2 regions of the Nitrosomonas limosa genome follow, and region 2 is predicted to be linked to the other one. Evidence: predicted binding sites of a transcription regulator. Region 2 holds the regulator's gene; the other holds the start of a gene.
The links. Region 2 encodes FliA, which starts transcription of late flagellar genes. Its sites were predicted from a motif close to CTAAAGTTNNCNNAAANNNTGCCGATANNA; they were not measured.

Region 1: the regulator FliA is predicted to act here: its motif matches at 5,286-5,315, upstream of ACV7NC_RS00710 (flagellin N-terminal helical domain-containing protein).

What each region holds. Positions count from the first base shown of each region.
Region 1 covers NZ_CM135180.1:158,357-166,973, reverse strand. The annotation lists gene ACV7NC_RS00730 (GGDEF domain-containing protein) at 80-880, opposite strand; gene ACV7NC_RS00725 (diguanylate cyclase) at 1,096-2,799, opposite strand; gene ACV7NC_RS00720 (response regulator) at 2,899-3,531, opposite strand; gene ACV7NC_RS00715 (histidine kinase) at 3,548-5,104, opposite strand; gene ACV7NC_RS00710 (flagellin N-terminal helical domain-containing protein) at 5,416-6,867, shown strand; gene ACV7NC_RS00705 (flagellar protein FlaG) at 6,955-7,323, shown strand; gene fliD (flagellar filament capping protein FliD) at 7,347-8,617, shown strand, end outside.
Region 2 covers NZ_CM135180.1:584,178-592,794, reverse strand. The annotation lists gene flhA (flagellar biosynthesis protein FlhA) at 1-1,056, shown strand, start outside; gene flhF (flagellar biosynthesis protein FlhF) at 1,053-2,339, shown strand; gene ACV7NC_RS02670 (MinD/ParA family ATP-binding protein) at 2,332-3,228, shown strand; gene ACV7NC_RS02665 (RNA polymerase sigma factor FliA) at 3,235-3,951, shown strand; gene ACV7NC_RS02660 (flagellar motor protein) at 3,998-4,756, shown strand; gene motD (flagellar motor protein MotD) at 4,786-5,583, shown strand; gene ACV7NC_RS02650 (flagella synthesis protein FlgN) at 5,594-6,052, opposite strand; gene flgM (flagellar biosynthesis anti-sigma factor FlgM) at 6,052-6,357, opposite strand; gene ACV7NC_RS02640 (EI24 domain-containing protein) at 6,604-7,335, shown strand; gene ACV7NC_RS02635 (DUF3025 domain-containing protein) at 7,356-8,174, shown strand; gene ACV7NC_RS02630 (rhodanese-like domain-containing protein) at 8,208-8,617, shown strand, end outside.

The DNA.
Region 1 (8,617 bases), 430 kb from region 2:
TGCTCGAAAATCTCTTCCGCATAGGAAAAGATTGCCACGAACCAGCATGAATAGCGAATTGTTTAATAGCGTTGTCTAGTTATGCGAGCGCAGGAATTGCGCGATTTTTTCCGGTTCGCTTTGCTTGATAAAGCGCTTTATCAGCCCGGCTGATTACGGAATTCTGATGTTCGCCGAATGATCGTAGCGCCACGCCGGCACTGAATGTCACTGGCATTGGCTGGTTATCGATTTGAATTGAGAGACTCTTAGCCAAATTGTTTTGCAGCCGCTGGATAATGGTCAAGGCATCTTCCATGACCACGTCAGGCAATAGAATCACAAATTCTTCGCCGCCAAAACGGGCGACAATATCGGTAGGGCGTAAAGTTTCTTTGGCTACAGCAACAAAATTAATCAGAATGCTGTCACCCGATTGGTGACCAAGGCTATCGTTAATTTGCTTAAAATTATCCAAATCAATAACAACCACACCTAACGACTGTGCATTCCGGTCAGCGCGTGCTGCCTCACGAACGAAGGTTTCATCCAATCCGCGTCGATTAAACGCCCCGGTCATTTGGTCAGTTTGCACGAGCCCACGTAATTGCTCGATCTCGTCTTTCAATGATTCAATTTTTTGCTCGGCTCGCTTAATTTGCTCTTGCGCCGCAAACACTTCATCGTTGGCTCTCAACCCTCTGGTATCAGTCAATACCATATCAAGAATACGAATGATTTCATCGGCATTTCGTGTTTTCCGAATCTGGTCAGCATAGCGTTCAACTTGCTTATAGTAATCTTCCGAATCAATCATAGGTTTCCGCTCACTTGTCATAGCATCCGTTGATTTAACCAGCCGCAATATCCTTTTTTGCCCTTGTTTGGTAGCTCCTTGCATAGCTATTCTCCTCAAATGACCGCATTGAATGCCAGGCTACGCCAGTTCGGGGAATAATTCGTTGGATTGCGAAGGAGAACCCATTCCGGTATAGACTGCCATGGTCATAAAGTTAACAGACCTAAACCAGGATGAATTGAATGAATAACAAGGGAAATCTGTGTCATTTGCAATCATACACTTTATTCACATTATAAAACAATGCGTTACATCACCTATTCCGATATCAGGATTTGATTTTTACCGCCTTTCTTTGCCCGATAGAGTGCTTCATCGGCGCGTTTGAATATAGCTTCCTGCGATTCACCCGAGCGAAGTTGCGCCACACCCGCGCTAAAAGTGATTAGCAATCGCTTATTTTCATGCAAGAAAAATTTTTTAGTCAAATTCCGCCGGATTCTGGATAGAATTTGAACGCCTTCTTCAAGATTCGTATTGGGTAATAAAATGACAAATTCCTCACCACCATAGCGCGATACAATATCTTCCGGACGCGTGGTATCTTTGACCGACTCAACCAGATAAACCAACGCATCATCACCGACCTTATGGCCATGTGTATCGTTCAATTGCTTAAAATTATCAATATCCAAAAGCGCATAACATAACGGCACTTGATGTCGGAGGGAGCGAGCGGCTTCCCGCTCAAAAGCACTATCCAAGCCCCTACGGTTCAATATCCCGGTGAGATGATCTTCATGCACCTTTTCGCCCATCACCTGCAATTCGGTTTCGAGCTGATTGATTTTACTTTGCGCCAAACTGACTTCGGCACGAGCGGCCAAGAAATCGTTGCGGTAATCAGATGTGCTTTTCTGCATTTCCTTGGTTTCACTCATAATCAATGCAAGCAACTGATTCAGCTCTTTAATATCATCTGTCTTACTGATTGTATCAACATAGTGCTCGAGCTTTGCCTGATATCCATCGGTTGTATCAGTGAGTCCCTCAATATTGGTAATCAGTGAAGTCACCATTTTCTTCAAGGTCAACTTGGCTTCACTTAAATTGCTTTTGATAATTTCCTGCCGTTGCGTGATTTCTTCTAAATACCGCTCGGCCTGCTTTATCACTTGTGTATCTATCGGTTTAGCAATTGTTTCTCGCAACTGTCCGATCCTGGTACCGATCCATTGGTCTTCCGCCAATATTTCACCGGTACTGTCCATCAGCATATTCAGCAGCTTGAGCAAGCCTTGCTGCAATTTCCCTGCGCCTTGATCATAATCCGCAAATCTACGACTAAAATCACGAAAAAGATCGATAAAATTCTCCATTTCCGTTTCGTCGCGTGCGCCTCGGAGCCGTTGCGCCAGCGCTCTCACCTCATCAGCCAAATTTGCATCATCTGTCCGTTTCGCCACAATCTGCTCGATCATTTCCGCTACCAATTCCCGCAACTGGTCTGAGAACTCATTCCCCATCTCTCGTTGCTCAGATACAGGCTGCTCGTCCTGTGAATCCAGAGCACTCAACCGGGAAGTTTGTGAGGAAGAATTTTCGGGGAAATCACTTTCGGGTAATTCGGTAGGCGCTACATTCAATTCTCCCCAAGAATCTACCAATGCCTTCAGTTTATTGTGTAGTTGCTCGGAATCTTTCGAGAATTTCGCAAGCACTCGTTTAACGCCTTCCCTTTTCTTGGCAATTGTTAAACTACCCTTTTTATTCTCTAATTGCTTTAACAATGCTTCCAAGGTATCGCCCCAAGCGGGACTCTCTGATATCGGGTTATTCACCGGATTTGACGAACTTGCTGCAGTATTATCAGCAGGATCTCCATTTTTCCCGGAGTTGCCTGAAATCTGATAATAAAGCTTGAGATAATTATCCGGTGTTGGAGGAATTTTGAGCGCTGCTAACTGACGTAGCGTTTCACGCGCGATAATAGTCGGATTAGATTCTTTAAGCTGATTCATAGAATGCAAGAGAGAAGAAAATGAACATATTCAGATTACACAGTATTCGAAAAATATTGATTGCAACGCAGATATCTTGATTTCATGGATGGTTTAAAGTCATTCAACCAGTTTATTCTTTATCGCGTAGCGGATTAATTCTGAATTATTCGATAACTTGAGTTTCTCAAGTAAACGCGCACGATACACACTGACTGTTTTCGGACTTAAAAACATTTCCGCGGAAATTTCAGAGAGTGTTTTACCCGCAGCGATAAAGCATAATGTTTGATACTCACGATCGGATAGCGTGGTATATAGCGGTTTATCAACATCCGTATTGATAATATTGGCTAATTCTTGCGCTACTGCAGGACTGACATATTTATCACCCGTCGATACCTGACGAATTGCCACTACCAATTGAGCCGGTGCGCTTTGCTTATTGAGATAACCCGACGCCCCAGCTTTTAATGCACGTATCGCAAATTCGTGTTCGTTATGCATGCTGAGCATCAGTACTGCCAAGCTTGGTTTATCTTTTTTAATCTGTTTAAGAATCTCTATGCCATTCCTGTCCGGTAGGGAAATATCGAGTAACATGACATCAAAATCATGTTGCCGAGCAATTTTAATTGCTTGAAAACCTGTTTCCGCCTCACCGGTAACCTTGATATCATCAGTTTCGCTCAATATCTGCTTCAAGCCTTGACGAACAATTGCATGATCATCGGCTATCATCACGCTTATCATGTAGACTCCCGGATTCTCAATGCCTTACAGCTCTTTTTCTTACTTTGGATGCTCCAGGTTGCAAGAACTCTGGATCATTTTTTGGTTCGATCGCATATTCAGATTGATAGTCCAAATTTTCGGTAGGAATGAGGATTGTCACTTTGGTACCTTTTCCCGGTTCTCCCATAATGTGAAAATTCCCTTTTAACTGCTGGCAGCGCTCACGCATTCCACGAATCCCGAAAGATTCATGTTTTCCCATATCGAGATCGGTAATTCCTAGTCCATTATCAATAACTTCGAGCAAAACGACCTTATCTAATTCGACCAGTTTGACCTGTATATGCGTTGCGCTTGCATGTTTGGAAATATTTGTCAGAGTCTCCTGGAAAATTCTGAAAATTGCAATTGAGAGATCCGAATCTATCGAAATTTCATCACTGCTGCAGGACACCCGGCAAACCATACCCGTTCGGTTACTAAACTCCTTGGCTTGCCACTGCACCGCCGCAACTATCCCACAATCCAGAATTCCAGGCCGTAAATCCAATGAAATCCTTCGCGTGCTATCGATCACACGATCAACGAGAGATTCAATGGATTTTGCCTTCTGTTGATAAAATTCGATGGGTCTGGCTGCTGAATCCAAGAACGGAAATAACTCACATTTAATAGCCGTTAATGTCCCTCCAATATCGTCATGAATCTCTCTTGCGATCCGGGCGCGTTCCTGCTCTTTTACTTTTTGCAGGTATGAAGACAATTCTGCAAGTTGTTCACGGGAGCGGGCAATTTCACGTTCGGCGAGTTTATTGCGGGTAATATTAATCATAATACCGTCCCAAAGCGTCGCACCATCAGGCATTCTTCTGGGTGTTGCCCGTAAGCTAATCCACTTAATATCGCTATCACCTTTAACTTGAATACACCCTTCCCAATTCCACGTTGAAAGTTGTTTGGCTGATATCATCATCAATTGATCGTAGTAAACTCGATCATCCGTCAGAATCAATTCTGGAAATAAACCAGGATTGCTAATCAGCATTGATGGCGACAGTCCTAACAGGGTTTCGCTGGCATCGCTCACATATAAAAAACTTGCCTGGTGATTAGCATTCAATTGAAATTGAAAAACAACGCCCGGAAGATTGGATGTAATAGCCTGAAACAGTTCTTCGCTTTTTTGCAGTGCAGATTGTGTTGAAATAAACCGCTGATTATTTTCAAATTCATTGATGCTTCGTCTTATCACAGGAACTAATCTGGCTAGATCTGCTTTTGTCAAAAAATCATAAGCACCTAATCCCATCAGATACTCGACTGCTTCATCGCTCACTTGATTGGATACAACTATCAGTGGAATGTCGGGTTTAATTCTTTTAACAATCCCAAGCACTTGTTTTGCGGTGAGTTGCGGCAAATTATTTTCAGAAAGAATTACATCCCAAGCCTGCGCTTTAAGTGCAGCTTCCAGATCTTTTATCGTAACGACACACACATATTCAGTTTGAAAACCACCTTCAGCAAGGATTTCTAAAATCCGAGTCACATCCTCATCCGAGGATTCAATCATCAATACTTTTAATGTCATGTCACGAATCATCTGAGTTCTTCATCCATCAAAGCCGATATCATGTCAACTAATAATATTCACAATTAACTACCTGAATATTTTTTCGATTTTACAAAACAATCACAATTTATAACATACTTTATACCATGAATTTCCATTATTAATTCAAATATTAGATATAAATCATGAAGGTAAATTCCTAAACTTTTCAAAACGCTTTCCGATAACTGCAAGCAACGGTGGTTGTATACCCTCTTGGATTGCGGGGCATGCCAGCGTATTAAAGGCAATAGTGCCTAAACTAGATAGTTGAAAAAAGGAGAACCCAAATGCCACAAATTATTAACTCTAATGTCGCCTCATTGAATGCGCAGCGTAACCTAAACACTTCACAAAATGCATTAAATACTTCATTAACTCGTTTATCTTCAGGCTTGCGAATTAATAGCGCCAAGGATGATGCGGCGGGTCTCGCAATTTCTGAAAGGATGACTTCACAAATACGCGGTTTAAATCAAGCTGTTCGAAATGCTAATGATGGTATTTCTCTCTCACAAACAGCGGAAGGCGCGTTAGGTGAAATCGGAGCAAACTTGCAACGTATCCGCGAGCTGGCCGTTCAATCTGCGAATGCTACCAATAGTGCTGGCGATCGAGCTTCGCTCCAAGCTGAAGCTGCGCAACTGAGCGCTGAAGTTACTCGTGTAGCCAGCCAAACTCAATTTAACGGCCTAAACTTATTGGACGGCTCGTTCTTGAATCAAAGCTTCCAAGTCGGTGCTAATGCCAATCAAACGATCAATATTGCATCAATTTCCGATGCAAGAGCAACTGCATTAGGCAGCCACATACTGACCACTAATGGTACCGCAATGGGGACAGCAACCGCTGCTGCCGCTGCTGCTGCTGCCAATGGTGTAGCGGTTGAGGCAGGTTTAACACTTGCCAATAACAAAGGAGTCACCGGCAACATCAGCTATTTGGTTGGATCCGATGCAAAAGCCATTGCTGCCGCCATCAATACAGCTGCTTCCGATATTGGTATCACAGCAACCGCATCCAACAGTGCCACTCTTGGTAATTTATCAGGAACTGGCACTACTGCGCTAACAATCAATGGCAGCACAGTTTCTGCTTCAGTAACTGATACCTCTGATCTAAGTGGTTTGGCTTCCGCTATTAACGGATTGCAATCCACTACCGGCGTCACCGCCTCATTCGCTTCTGCGACTGATAAATCGGTAATTACCCTGTCAACCGCTGATGGTCGAGACATCGTATTAGCAGATTTCACAAATGGCACTGAAACTGCTGATATCGTCGCCGGTTCAACTACACGAACACTAACCAGTGGTGGTAATGACTCATCAACCGTCACGGGTACTGTTGAACTTACGAGTTCCTTCGGGCAGATAACTGCTGCGGGTAGTAACGCCACTGAATTTGGCGCCACCTCCAGTTCTTTTAACTCGGTTGCCACTTTAGATATTTCTTCTGCAACCAACGCACAAACAGCGATCAGAACATTGGACGAAGCATTAAAATCCATTAACAGCTCACGTGGTGACTTGGGTGCGATTCAAAATCGCTTTAGTTCAACGATTGCAAACCTGCAAACCGCATCTGAAAATCTCTCAGCTTCTCGCAGCCGGATTCAAGATGCCGACTTTGCTGCAGAATCAGCAAACCTTACGCGCGGGCAAATTCTGCAACAAGCTGGTGTTGCAATACTGGCACAAGCAAATTCACTGCCTAACAACGTACTCTCTTTATTACGTTAAAAACAAACTTAAAATTGCTTTAAAAACAGCTGGAAGAGCCCGGAAACCAATAGAATCCATGCTCTTTCAGCAATAAGGAGTCAGATCATGACTATCAATCAATTAAATGGAACCAATTCTTCGCCTGTTCCACCATTAACAACAGCCGCCAGAAAAGTGTCAGGATCAAGCACGGAAAGTGCCGCATCAGCTGTCCCAATCGTAGGATCAAAAATTGGCAATATTGTGGAATCCGCAGAACAAGTAAAACAAGCCGTCCAAAAAATTCAAGGGACTGTCAATAATCTGGCACAAAATTTGCGGTTTTCGATTGATGAAGATACTGGAAAAACAATTATCAAAGTAATGGACGTACATACCGAGGAAGTTATCCGGCAGATTCCAACAGAAGAAGCAGTTAAGATCGCACGTACACTAGATAAAGTTCAAGGTCTGCTGTTCAACGGCAAGGCATAATTAAATATAGGTGAAGTTTTCAAATGCTAGCATCACCAGGAATTGGATCAGGTTTAGATATTAACGGAATCGTTAGCAAATTAATGCAAGCGGAAAGCCGCCCACTTACTGCACTTGATAGCAAAGAAGCTAAGCAACAAACACAATTAACCGCATTCGGCAGCTTGAAGGGAGCGTTATCTTCATTTCAAAATAGCCTTACTGCACTCTCGAGCCCGGCAAAATTTAACGCAATATCGGCAAGTATTACCGATAACACATTAGCTAATGTCAGTGCAACATCTGCTGCGGTAACGGGGAGTCATTCGATCGAAATTCAGGCTCTCGCACAAGCGCAAAAATTAAAATCCGCCAATTTTTCCACAACTGATGCAAACGTCGGAAGCGGCACCATTACCATACAATTTGGAACCTACAGTGCGGGCACATTTACACTGAATCCTGAGAAATCAGCAAAATCAATAACGATTTCTTCTGGAAACTCGTCACTCGCAGGTGTTCGAGACGCGATTAATCAAGCTAAAGCAGGGGTAACTGCCAGTATTATCAATGACGGCTCCGGTTATCGTTTAGTAATCGCCTCGAACGAAACCGGCCAAAGCAACGCGCTGAAAATAACAACTATCGATAATGACTTAACAAACACCGATAATTCCGGTTTATCGCAGCTTGCATATGATGCTTCAACGGGTGGTACAACCAATCTGACTCAGACCGCCGCCGCAAGTAATGCTTCTCTAGTTATTGACGGTATTTCAATTAGCAAAGCCAGTAACAAAATAACAGATGCTATAGAAGGTGTCACATTGGATCTGTTAAAAACAAATGCTGGCACTACCACAACACTAAATCTGGCACGAGATACTGCTGGCATTAATAGTGCCATTAGTGCGTTTGTAAAAGCATTTAACGATCTTAATAAAACAATTGTTGATGTCTCAAAGTATGATGCCGCGACTAAGAAAGCATCCATTTTAACTGGAGATTCAACAGTTCGTTCAGTGCAAACCCAAATTCGCAAAGCCATTTCTGATCCATTAACTACTGCTGGAGGAGGACTAAGCTTATTATCGGAAGTGGGTATTTCTTTCCAAACAGACGGAACTCTAAAATTTGACTCTAGCAAGTTAACACAAGTTTTAAATGATCCAACAAAAGATATTTCAACATTATTCGCTTCGGTGGGGAGAACAAGTGACAGCCTTGTATCGTTTGTAAGCGCTGATTCAAATACTGCAAATGGTAAATATGCTCTTAATATCACTCAACTTGCAACACACGGTACCGCTATTGG
Region 2 (8,617 bases):
TTGGAACGCTCGGATGCCAGCTGGGAAGATGTGACCCCGATTGATACGCTAGGGCTTGAGGTAGGCTACCGCTTGATTCCTTTGGTCGACAAAAATCAGCAAGGCGAATTACTCAAGAGAATTAATGGAATACGTAGAAAATTTGCGCAAGAAATCGGTTTTCTGCCACCAGTCATCCATATTCGCGATAACTTGGAATTGCGGCCCAATGCCTACCGTATCACCCTGAAAGGTTCAGTCATTGGTCAAGGAGAGTCATACTCCGGCATGTTCTTGGCGATAAATCCGGGCAGAGTAACCATGCAATTACCCGGTACCGTTACAAGCGATCCCGCTTTTGGGTTACCGGCCGTGTGGATCGAATCTTCATTACGTGAACAAGCACAGCTCAATGGTTATACCGTTGTCGATGCAAGTACGGTCGTTACCACTCATATCAATCACTTGATCCATGCGCATGCAGCCGAACTGTTAGGACGGCAGGAATTGCAGAAGCTGTTCGATCATTTGAATGTGCAGTTTCCCAAGCTTATTGAAGATTTGGTACCCAAGTTACTGCCACTATCGACGGTGCAAAAGGTTTTGCATCACTTACTCGAAGAGGATGTTCATATCCGGGATATGCGCACCATTATTGATGTGTTGACCGAGCATGCGGCAAAAACCCAGGATTCCATTGAGTTGACTGCCTTAGTCAGATCCGCGCTGGGCCGCGCCATTGTCGATCAATTCTTCCCAGCGGAGTCTGAAGTGCAAGTCATGAGCTTGCATCATGAATTGGAAAATTTGCTGATTCAAGTCATGCAAGGCAATGGCACCCAAGGTCCTGGAATGGAACCAGGATTAGCGGATACCCTGTTGAATGAGACTCGCGTTGCCGCGCAACAGCAAGAAAAACTGGGGTTACCAATGGTTTTGCTGGTGCCCGGAAGTATTCGCTTTCTAATGGCAAAATTTTTACGCCGCGCTTTCCCGCAGTTACGCGTGCTGTCGCATTCTGAAATTCCTGATTCCAAGAAAATTAAAATCACTTCCCTGGTTGGAGGTAATCAATGAAAGTAAAACGGTATATTGCATCGACTTCGCGTGAAGCGTTACGGCAAGTTAAGGAAGAGTTGGGCGAAGACGCCGTTATTTTATCCAACCGGAAAATCCGGAACGGGGTGGAAATCATGGCATTAGCCGATGCGGAGATGACTCATTTAGTGCAACAGGACGCGCCGCCCCCCGGTTTGTCTGCTCTGAACCGATATTATGAATCACAAAATGATTTCGCCGACACAGAGAGTTTCTCAAAGCCGGTGCCTGACAGCCCTGTGCAGCAACCATCACTGTATGATAATGACACGATTTCCGCAACATTTGCTCGCGACATTATTGCCGAGATTCAAGCGATGCGCAGTACTTTGGAAGATCAAATGGCAACAGTCGCTTGGGGGAATTTAACACAGCGCCGGCCGGATAAAATAAAACTGCTACGAACACTTCTGGATTGCGGTTTTAGTCCATTATTAGCGCGCCATTTGATGGGTAAATTGTCCGAAAATTTTGATTATGAGCAGAGCCTTAAACAAGCAATGTCAATTTTGTCGGCAAATCTTCGAACAGCAGCGAGTGACGACATGATTGAACAGGGCGGCATTTATGCGCTGGTCGGACCGACCGGTGTCGGTAAAACCACGACTACCGCAAAACTCGCAGCCCGTTGCGTGATCCGGCATGGCGCCGATAAAGTCGCGCTTCTCACTACCGACAGTTACCGGATCGGTGGTCATGAACAACTCAGAATTTATGGGCAACTGCTTGGAATTCCTGTTCGCAATATCAAAGATACAGAGGATTTGCAATTAACGCTCTCCGAATTGCGAAACAAGCATATGGTATTGATTGATACCGTCGGTATGAGTCAACGCGATCGCATGGTGGTGCAACAAATGTCTATGTTCAAGAATTGCGGCAGTGAAGTAAAGCGCATTCTGATATTGAGCGCTACTTGTAATGGCAAGACATTGGATGAAATTATTTCTGCTTACCAAGAGGAAGGGTTATCCGGCTGCATTATCACCAAGGTTGATGAAGCCGCAAGCCTGGGTGTGGTATTGGACGCGGCAATACGCCGAAAACTGGTCTTGCATTACGTCGCCAACGGACAAAAGGTTCCGGAAGATATTCACGCTGCACATTCACGCTATTTGGTACATCGCGCATTCAAATCGACTGCTAAGGATTCCGCTTTCACTTTGCAAGATGCGGAATTTGCCTTAATTATGGCTACCAAAGGCGATGCGGAGACGTTGCCATCCGTGGATAAATCGGTTGCAGGATTGGCATATGACTAGATTTATTCTTCAAGATCAAGCTGCGGGATTACGTCAGCTTACCGCTCTTCGAGCGCTGGAATCCGGGCGAGTATTTACTATCGCTGGGGGCAAAGCACGGGTGGGTAAAACCAGCGTTATCGTGAATCTGGCCTCCGCGTTGGCCCAGAACGGACAACGCGTGCTCCTAATCGATGAAAATCCCTGTCACAACAATATTTGCACGAGTTTTGGCATCAAAGCGCGATTTGATTTGTTGCATGTGATTCATCGCGATAAGCGTTTGGAACAAGTGATTTTGCGCGGCCCGGACAATATCTCCATTCTATCCGCGATGCGTGGTATTCAGGCTTTAAACAAACTGAATCCTCTTGAACAGAATTGGCTTGTCAAGAGTTTTTCAGAGCTTGCCGATACAGTTGACATTGTATTAATTGATACTGCAATGACAGGAACAACGCATGTTTTACCACTAAGCCTGGCATCGGAACAGATTCTGATTGTGATTTCAGGATCTGTTGCGTCTCTGACAGGCGCTTATGCGCTCATCAAAATCATGAGCCAGGAATATTCCAGACAACATTTTCTTATCTTAGTTAACCGGGTTGATTCCGAAACCGAGTCTTTAGCGATATACCAGAATTTATACAAAGTCGCCCGGCAATATCTTTCCGCTTCACTCGAATATGTCGGTTACATACCGAATGATGACAAGCTGCATTACTCGACGCAGTTATGCAAATCAATCTTGTCAACTTACCCAAATTCTCAGGCTGCCGAGTGTTTTAGACATCTTGCTCAAAACATTCTGCGTTCGGCGTGTCCGGATCGGTATGACGGAGGAGTTGATGGTTTTATGCAACGGTTAATTCGAACAAGCCTATTAAGTATGGACAATTTTACGGTGTGAATGACTATGTATACTGCGACTGGAACCAAAACGATTGATAAAGAGCAATTTATCGTTGAATTTACACCTCTGGTGAAGCGGATTGCTTATCATATGATGACTCGACTTCCTGCAAGTGTGCAAGTCGACGACCTTATTCAAGCCGGAATGATCGGATTACTCGATGCGATTAACCGCTATGAAGGTTCTTACGGACGCCAATTTGAAAGTTACGCGGCGCAGCGCATCCGTGGATCAATCCTGGATGAATTACGCGAGGCGGATTGGTTACCTCGAAGTATACGCAAGAAAATGCGGCGTATCGAGGCAGCCGTGAATTTATTAGAGCAACGCAACGGATGCGCACCCAGCGAGCAAGATCTGGCGAACGAGCTCGAAATGTCTTTGGATGAATACCACGAAACCCTGCAAAGTGCCCGCGGCGCTCAACTAATTTATTATGAGGATTTTCAGCAAGAGGACGAAGAGCCGTTCTTGGATCGGCTATTCGTGAACTCCGAGGGCGATCCCCTCAACGCTTTGCTGGATGATAATTTTCGTAGCCTTTTGATTACTGCGATTGATAATCTGCCCCCAAGAGAAAAACAGGTTATGGGTATGCATTACGAGCAGGAGATGAATTTACGGGAAATCGGCGAAGTACTCGGCGTGAGTGAATCACGGGTTTGTCAATTGCATACTCAGGCTGTTGCAAGGTTACGCAGCCGCTTAAGAAATATTTGAGTCGTTGAGCCGATTCGATTATCCAGTGAATTAATTGGATTTCGCAATGAATAAAAAAGCGAAGATGGATTTCAACAGTGTCGGCGGTATTGCGTTAGCGTTTATTGCAATCATTGGCGGGCAAATTCTCGAAGGAGGGCATGTCGGCTCACTGCTGCAGCTAGCAGCTTTTTGTATCGTTGCCGGGGGCACGGCAGGCGCAGTGTTGCTGCAAAGCCCGATGAAAGTATTTGTGAATGGAATCAGAATGAGTGTTTGGGTCATTTACCCTCCAGAATATTCCCCACAAAATTTAATAAAGCAGATTGTTAACTGGTCGCATATTTCAAGAAAAGAAGGATTGTTGGCGTTGGAATCCTATGTTTCTACAGTCAAAGATCCGTTCACAAAAAAAGGGCTACAGTTATTAGCCGACGGGAGCACTCCGGAAAAATTAAGAGAAATTCTGGAAATCGACATTTTGACTCTAGAAACATATCAACGGCAATCCGCCAAGATTTGGGAAGCTGCAGGCGGTTACGCTCCAACTATCGGGATATTGGGAGCCGTATTGGGTCTGATTCACGTGATGGAGAATTTATCTGATCCCAGTATTTTAGGAACAGGCATTGCGGTTGCCTTTGTGGCGACGATATATGGCGTAGGACTGGCCAATCTGATTTTCCTGCCAATTGCTAATAAACTTAAAAGCATCATCAACGACCATGTAACCATGCACGAATTATTGGTAGACGGCTTCGTCGCGATTGCCAATGGTGAGAACCCTCGATTTATCGAGAATCGCTTAAAAGGATATTTTGTGTAAATCGAATAATTTCGAGCGTTAAAAATTGTATGTTAAAAAAAAGAGCCGGCAGAATTGAAGAATCACAAGAGAATCATGAGCGATGGCTCGTGTCGTACTCGGATTTTATTACACTTTTATTTGCTTTCTTCGTAGTGATGTATGCTGTTTCATCAGTTAACGAAGGTAAATATCGGGTACTCAGCTCTTCTATCGTAAATGCGTTTAAAAGTAACAATTCACCTGCATCAGTAACATCTACGCAACCAAATGAATTTTCTGCTTTGCAAAATCAGCACCCGAATAGCGGCGCTCCAATCAAATTGATCGATCATCCTGGAGTCAATAGGGAAAAAAAACAGGAAAAAATGAAGGGGATGGCTAAAAACATTCTTAATGCTCTAGAGCCATTAGTGGAAGATGGTCAAGTAAGGGTAACTCAAAGTGCCTTGGGAATTACTGTTGAAATTAATGCAAGTGTTCTGTTTTCTCCTGGACAAGCTAAACTTGCGGAGAGTTCCAGCCTTACCCTTCAGGCGGTTGCGAATGTCATCAAAGGACACGAACACGATATTCATGTTGAAGGACATACCGACAATGTGCCGATCAATACCGAAAGTTTTCCTTCAAATTGGGAATTGTCATCGGCTCGTGCCAGTAGCGTAATCCGACTATTTATCGAGAATGGTGTTGAAGCGCATAGATTGACTGCAATTGGATATGGCGAGAATAGACCGCTAGAGAGTAATGAAACACCGGAAGGTAGAAAAAGAAATCGACGAGTAGCTATAATGATTTTATCGGCTGACCCCGATAAAATCATTGAAATTCCGATTGTTGAAGATTAACTCGTTAAGATTAAATACAGGGTTGGCCTTTAGGTCCATAACAAGAGACATTGCCCGCTGCACTGTGAATAGCAGCTAAGGCTCTTTGGTGATGCTGATATCGAGCAATAATAATTAGGCCGTTGGATTGATTAAGTTTTTTAGCAATCCAAGCTAGATCTAAAAGTTCGTTCCAAATATCTATAATTCTGTTCTGATCAGAATTTTGTTTAATCAGCAAATTATTCATACAGTTTTTGTCTAAATCAATGTCTTGCGTTTTCAAGTATTTTTCGCGTTGATCGTTAAATTGAGTTAGTATTTCAATTAATCGAGATTTCTCAGAGGAATAGAAATCAATTTCTTCAATTTTTCCTTCAATTAGCACTTGCTCTTCTTTTTTGAGTATTTCAATGAATGAGCGCAACGCCTTCATTTCTTCTAACAAAGTAGTTGATACTGAGATAAATGAATCCTGATACGAAGGCATTACGCTGCGCCTTTTTTCGAATGAATCAGTTCTTTCACGGTTTCAAGTAATCGGTCAGCAACAACTTCAGGATTAATTTGAAAGCTTCCTTCACTGATTGCTTGTTTAATCTCTTGAACACGTGCAGAATTCACGATTGAGCCTGAAGCAGAATTGCTATCGATATTTTGCAATTTTGCGACATTTGGGCTCAAGTGCACATTATTTTCTTGCTCAGCTGTAGTATTAGGAGTGAGGTCCGTGCGTCTTTTTCCATCACTGACAGATACAGTTGAAACTGGCTGTAATGATTTATCAATTTTCATTTTTTAACCCTCATAACGATTTTTTCTGCATTTTGTATCGACATTTTTATGTAGAACTTTAGTATTCAATGTAATTCCATATGTGTTTTGATAAATTAGAGAGATCATTTTCGTGATAATGTTGTTTACGATAAAATTACGATTAAATTTAGCAATTTAAGAATCTTTAACAAAGTTTTTGTAAGTTATTGATTTAATATTATTGTCATAACTATTAAAATCATCAACAATCTCAATTAATTTGAAATGACCTTCGTAACAAAAGCAATCGTAAGCGCATTTCGTGATTTGATGCGATTTAGAATCGCTTGGATCATTTTGTGGCCAATTATAACTTCAATTCTCTTCTGGCTTCTTGTCGGATATTTTTTTTACGATATTTTCTCCGGATGGATTCATGTCGTTCTGAATGAAACAAAAATTTTTGAATGGATTAAAAATTTGGAATCAGATTGGCTCGAATCTTTCATTCTGGTAGTAATCGACATATTGATATTTATTCCACTTGTTGTCATTACTACATTAATCATTACAGCTATTTTTGTTATGCCGGCCTTAATTAAAATTGTCGGTAAACATTACTATCCCGAACTTGAACGTGAACATGGAGGAACAATCAGCGGAAGTATCGTCAATGCTATGATTGCAAGTGTGGGTTTCGTTCTTATATGGCTGATAACATTACCATTGTGGACGGTAGGTGCAGGAATTATTGTTCCCTTTTTAGCTGCTTCGTTTATGAATCAACAATTATTTCGTTATGATGCATTGTCTGAACATGCCAATAAAATGGAATTCAAGAGATTCTGCACTGAGAATCGATATTCTTTATGGAGTTTGGGATTGTGTACCGGTTTAATACAATTCATACCATTTCTAAATTTACTCGCGCCAATTTTTACCGCTTTGGCATTTATCCATTTTGGATTAGATCATTTGAGGCTACTACGAGCAGAAAGAAATAAAGCGCTTAATTGAGCTCTCATTGAGGAATGGCTATGCAGTGTTGGGATCCAAATTTTTATAACCGATCCCCGATATTTGAGCCTTTTTCCTGTTTAAATAAATTCTTTATTGACTCTCCAAATTGGCCTTCAGTAAACGATCTGAATGACTTAGGTACGCGCAGAAATCAGGTCATTGTGACACGATCCGGAAAATCTGTACATTTCATTCCTCAGCAACTCGGCAAAAAAAACCAGGAAGAAAAATATGAATCAAGGATTTACTTATCTGGACATATACAAACAAGAACTCATAATTGGCACGATTTTTTTAATGCCATTGTGTGGCAAGTGTTTCCGCGATCAAAATCTAAGCTCAATGAAATTCATTACCAAACACAATTAACGGAATTAGAAAACAGTATTAACAATCGTAGTGCGATAAGAGACGCTGCTACTTTATTTGATGAATCGGGGATAATTGTTTTCAGCAGTAATAAGGCTTTGATTCAGTTACTGGAGAGTTTTGAATGGAAAGAATTGTTTTGGAAACATCGTGAAAATGTTTTGTCATCAATGCTTTTTGTTGTATATGGCCATGGATTATACGAAAAAGCTTTAAACCCTTATACTGGAATGACAGGGAAAGGAATTGTTTTTAAGGTTGAACACAATTACTTCTCAAAAACATTATCTGATCAACTACTTCTGGCCGACATAATGCTCGAATCTTTTTTATCGCAAACTTTTCCTAGCGCTTACTTAACACCAATCCCGCTATTAGGCTATCCAGGTTGGGTTCGTGAAAATGAAAGCGAGTTATACTACGATGATAAGAGGTATTTTCGCGATCGGCGAAAAATCCCGATTTAGCAAAACAATATTTACTGCACAATTCTCAGATCAATGCGCGAAAAAACAATAATCGAACCATTTATTTTTTACCTATTACTGCTGCTACTCATTCAACCTGATTTTGTGCGAGCAAATACTGAAGCACCGGAATTCGTTGCCGGTACCCGCACGATCAACACTGCTACAGCAAAACTGTTATTTGATAAAGGCTATTCTTTTCTTGATGTGAGAGGGCAGGAAGACTTTAACGCTGGGCATATACCCGGCGCATTCCATCTTTCAGTCAAAAGTGATTTTTCTGAGCAGAATTTACTGACTATTACGAAAAAGGATCAACCACTTGTCATTTATTGCAATGGAATTGCGTGTCTTGGTAGCTCAGCAGCGGCAAAAAAAACTGTAGAATGGGGATGGAACAATATTTTCTATTACCGGGAAGGTCTGCCTGCATGGCGGCAGAA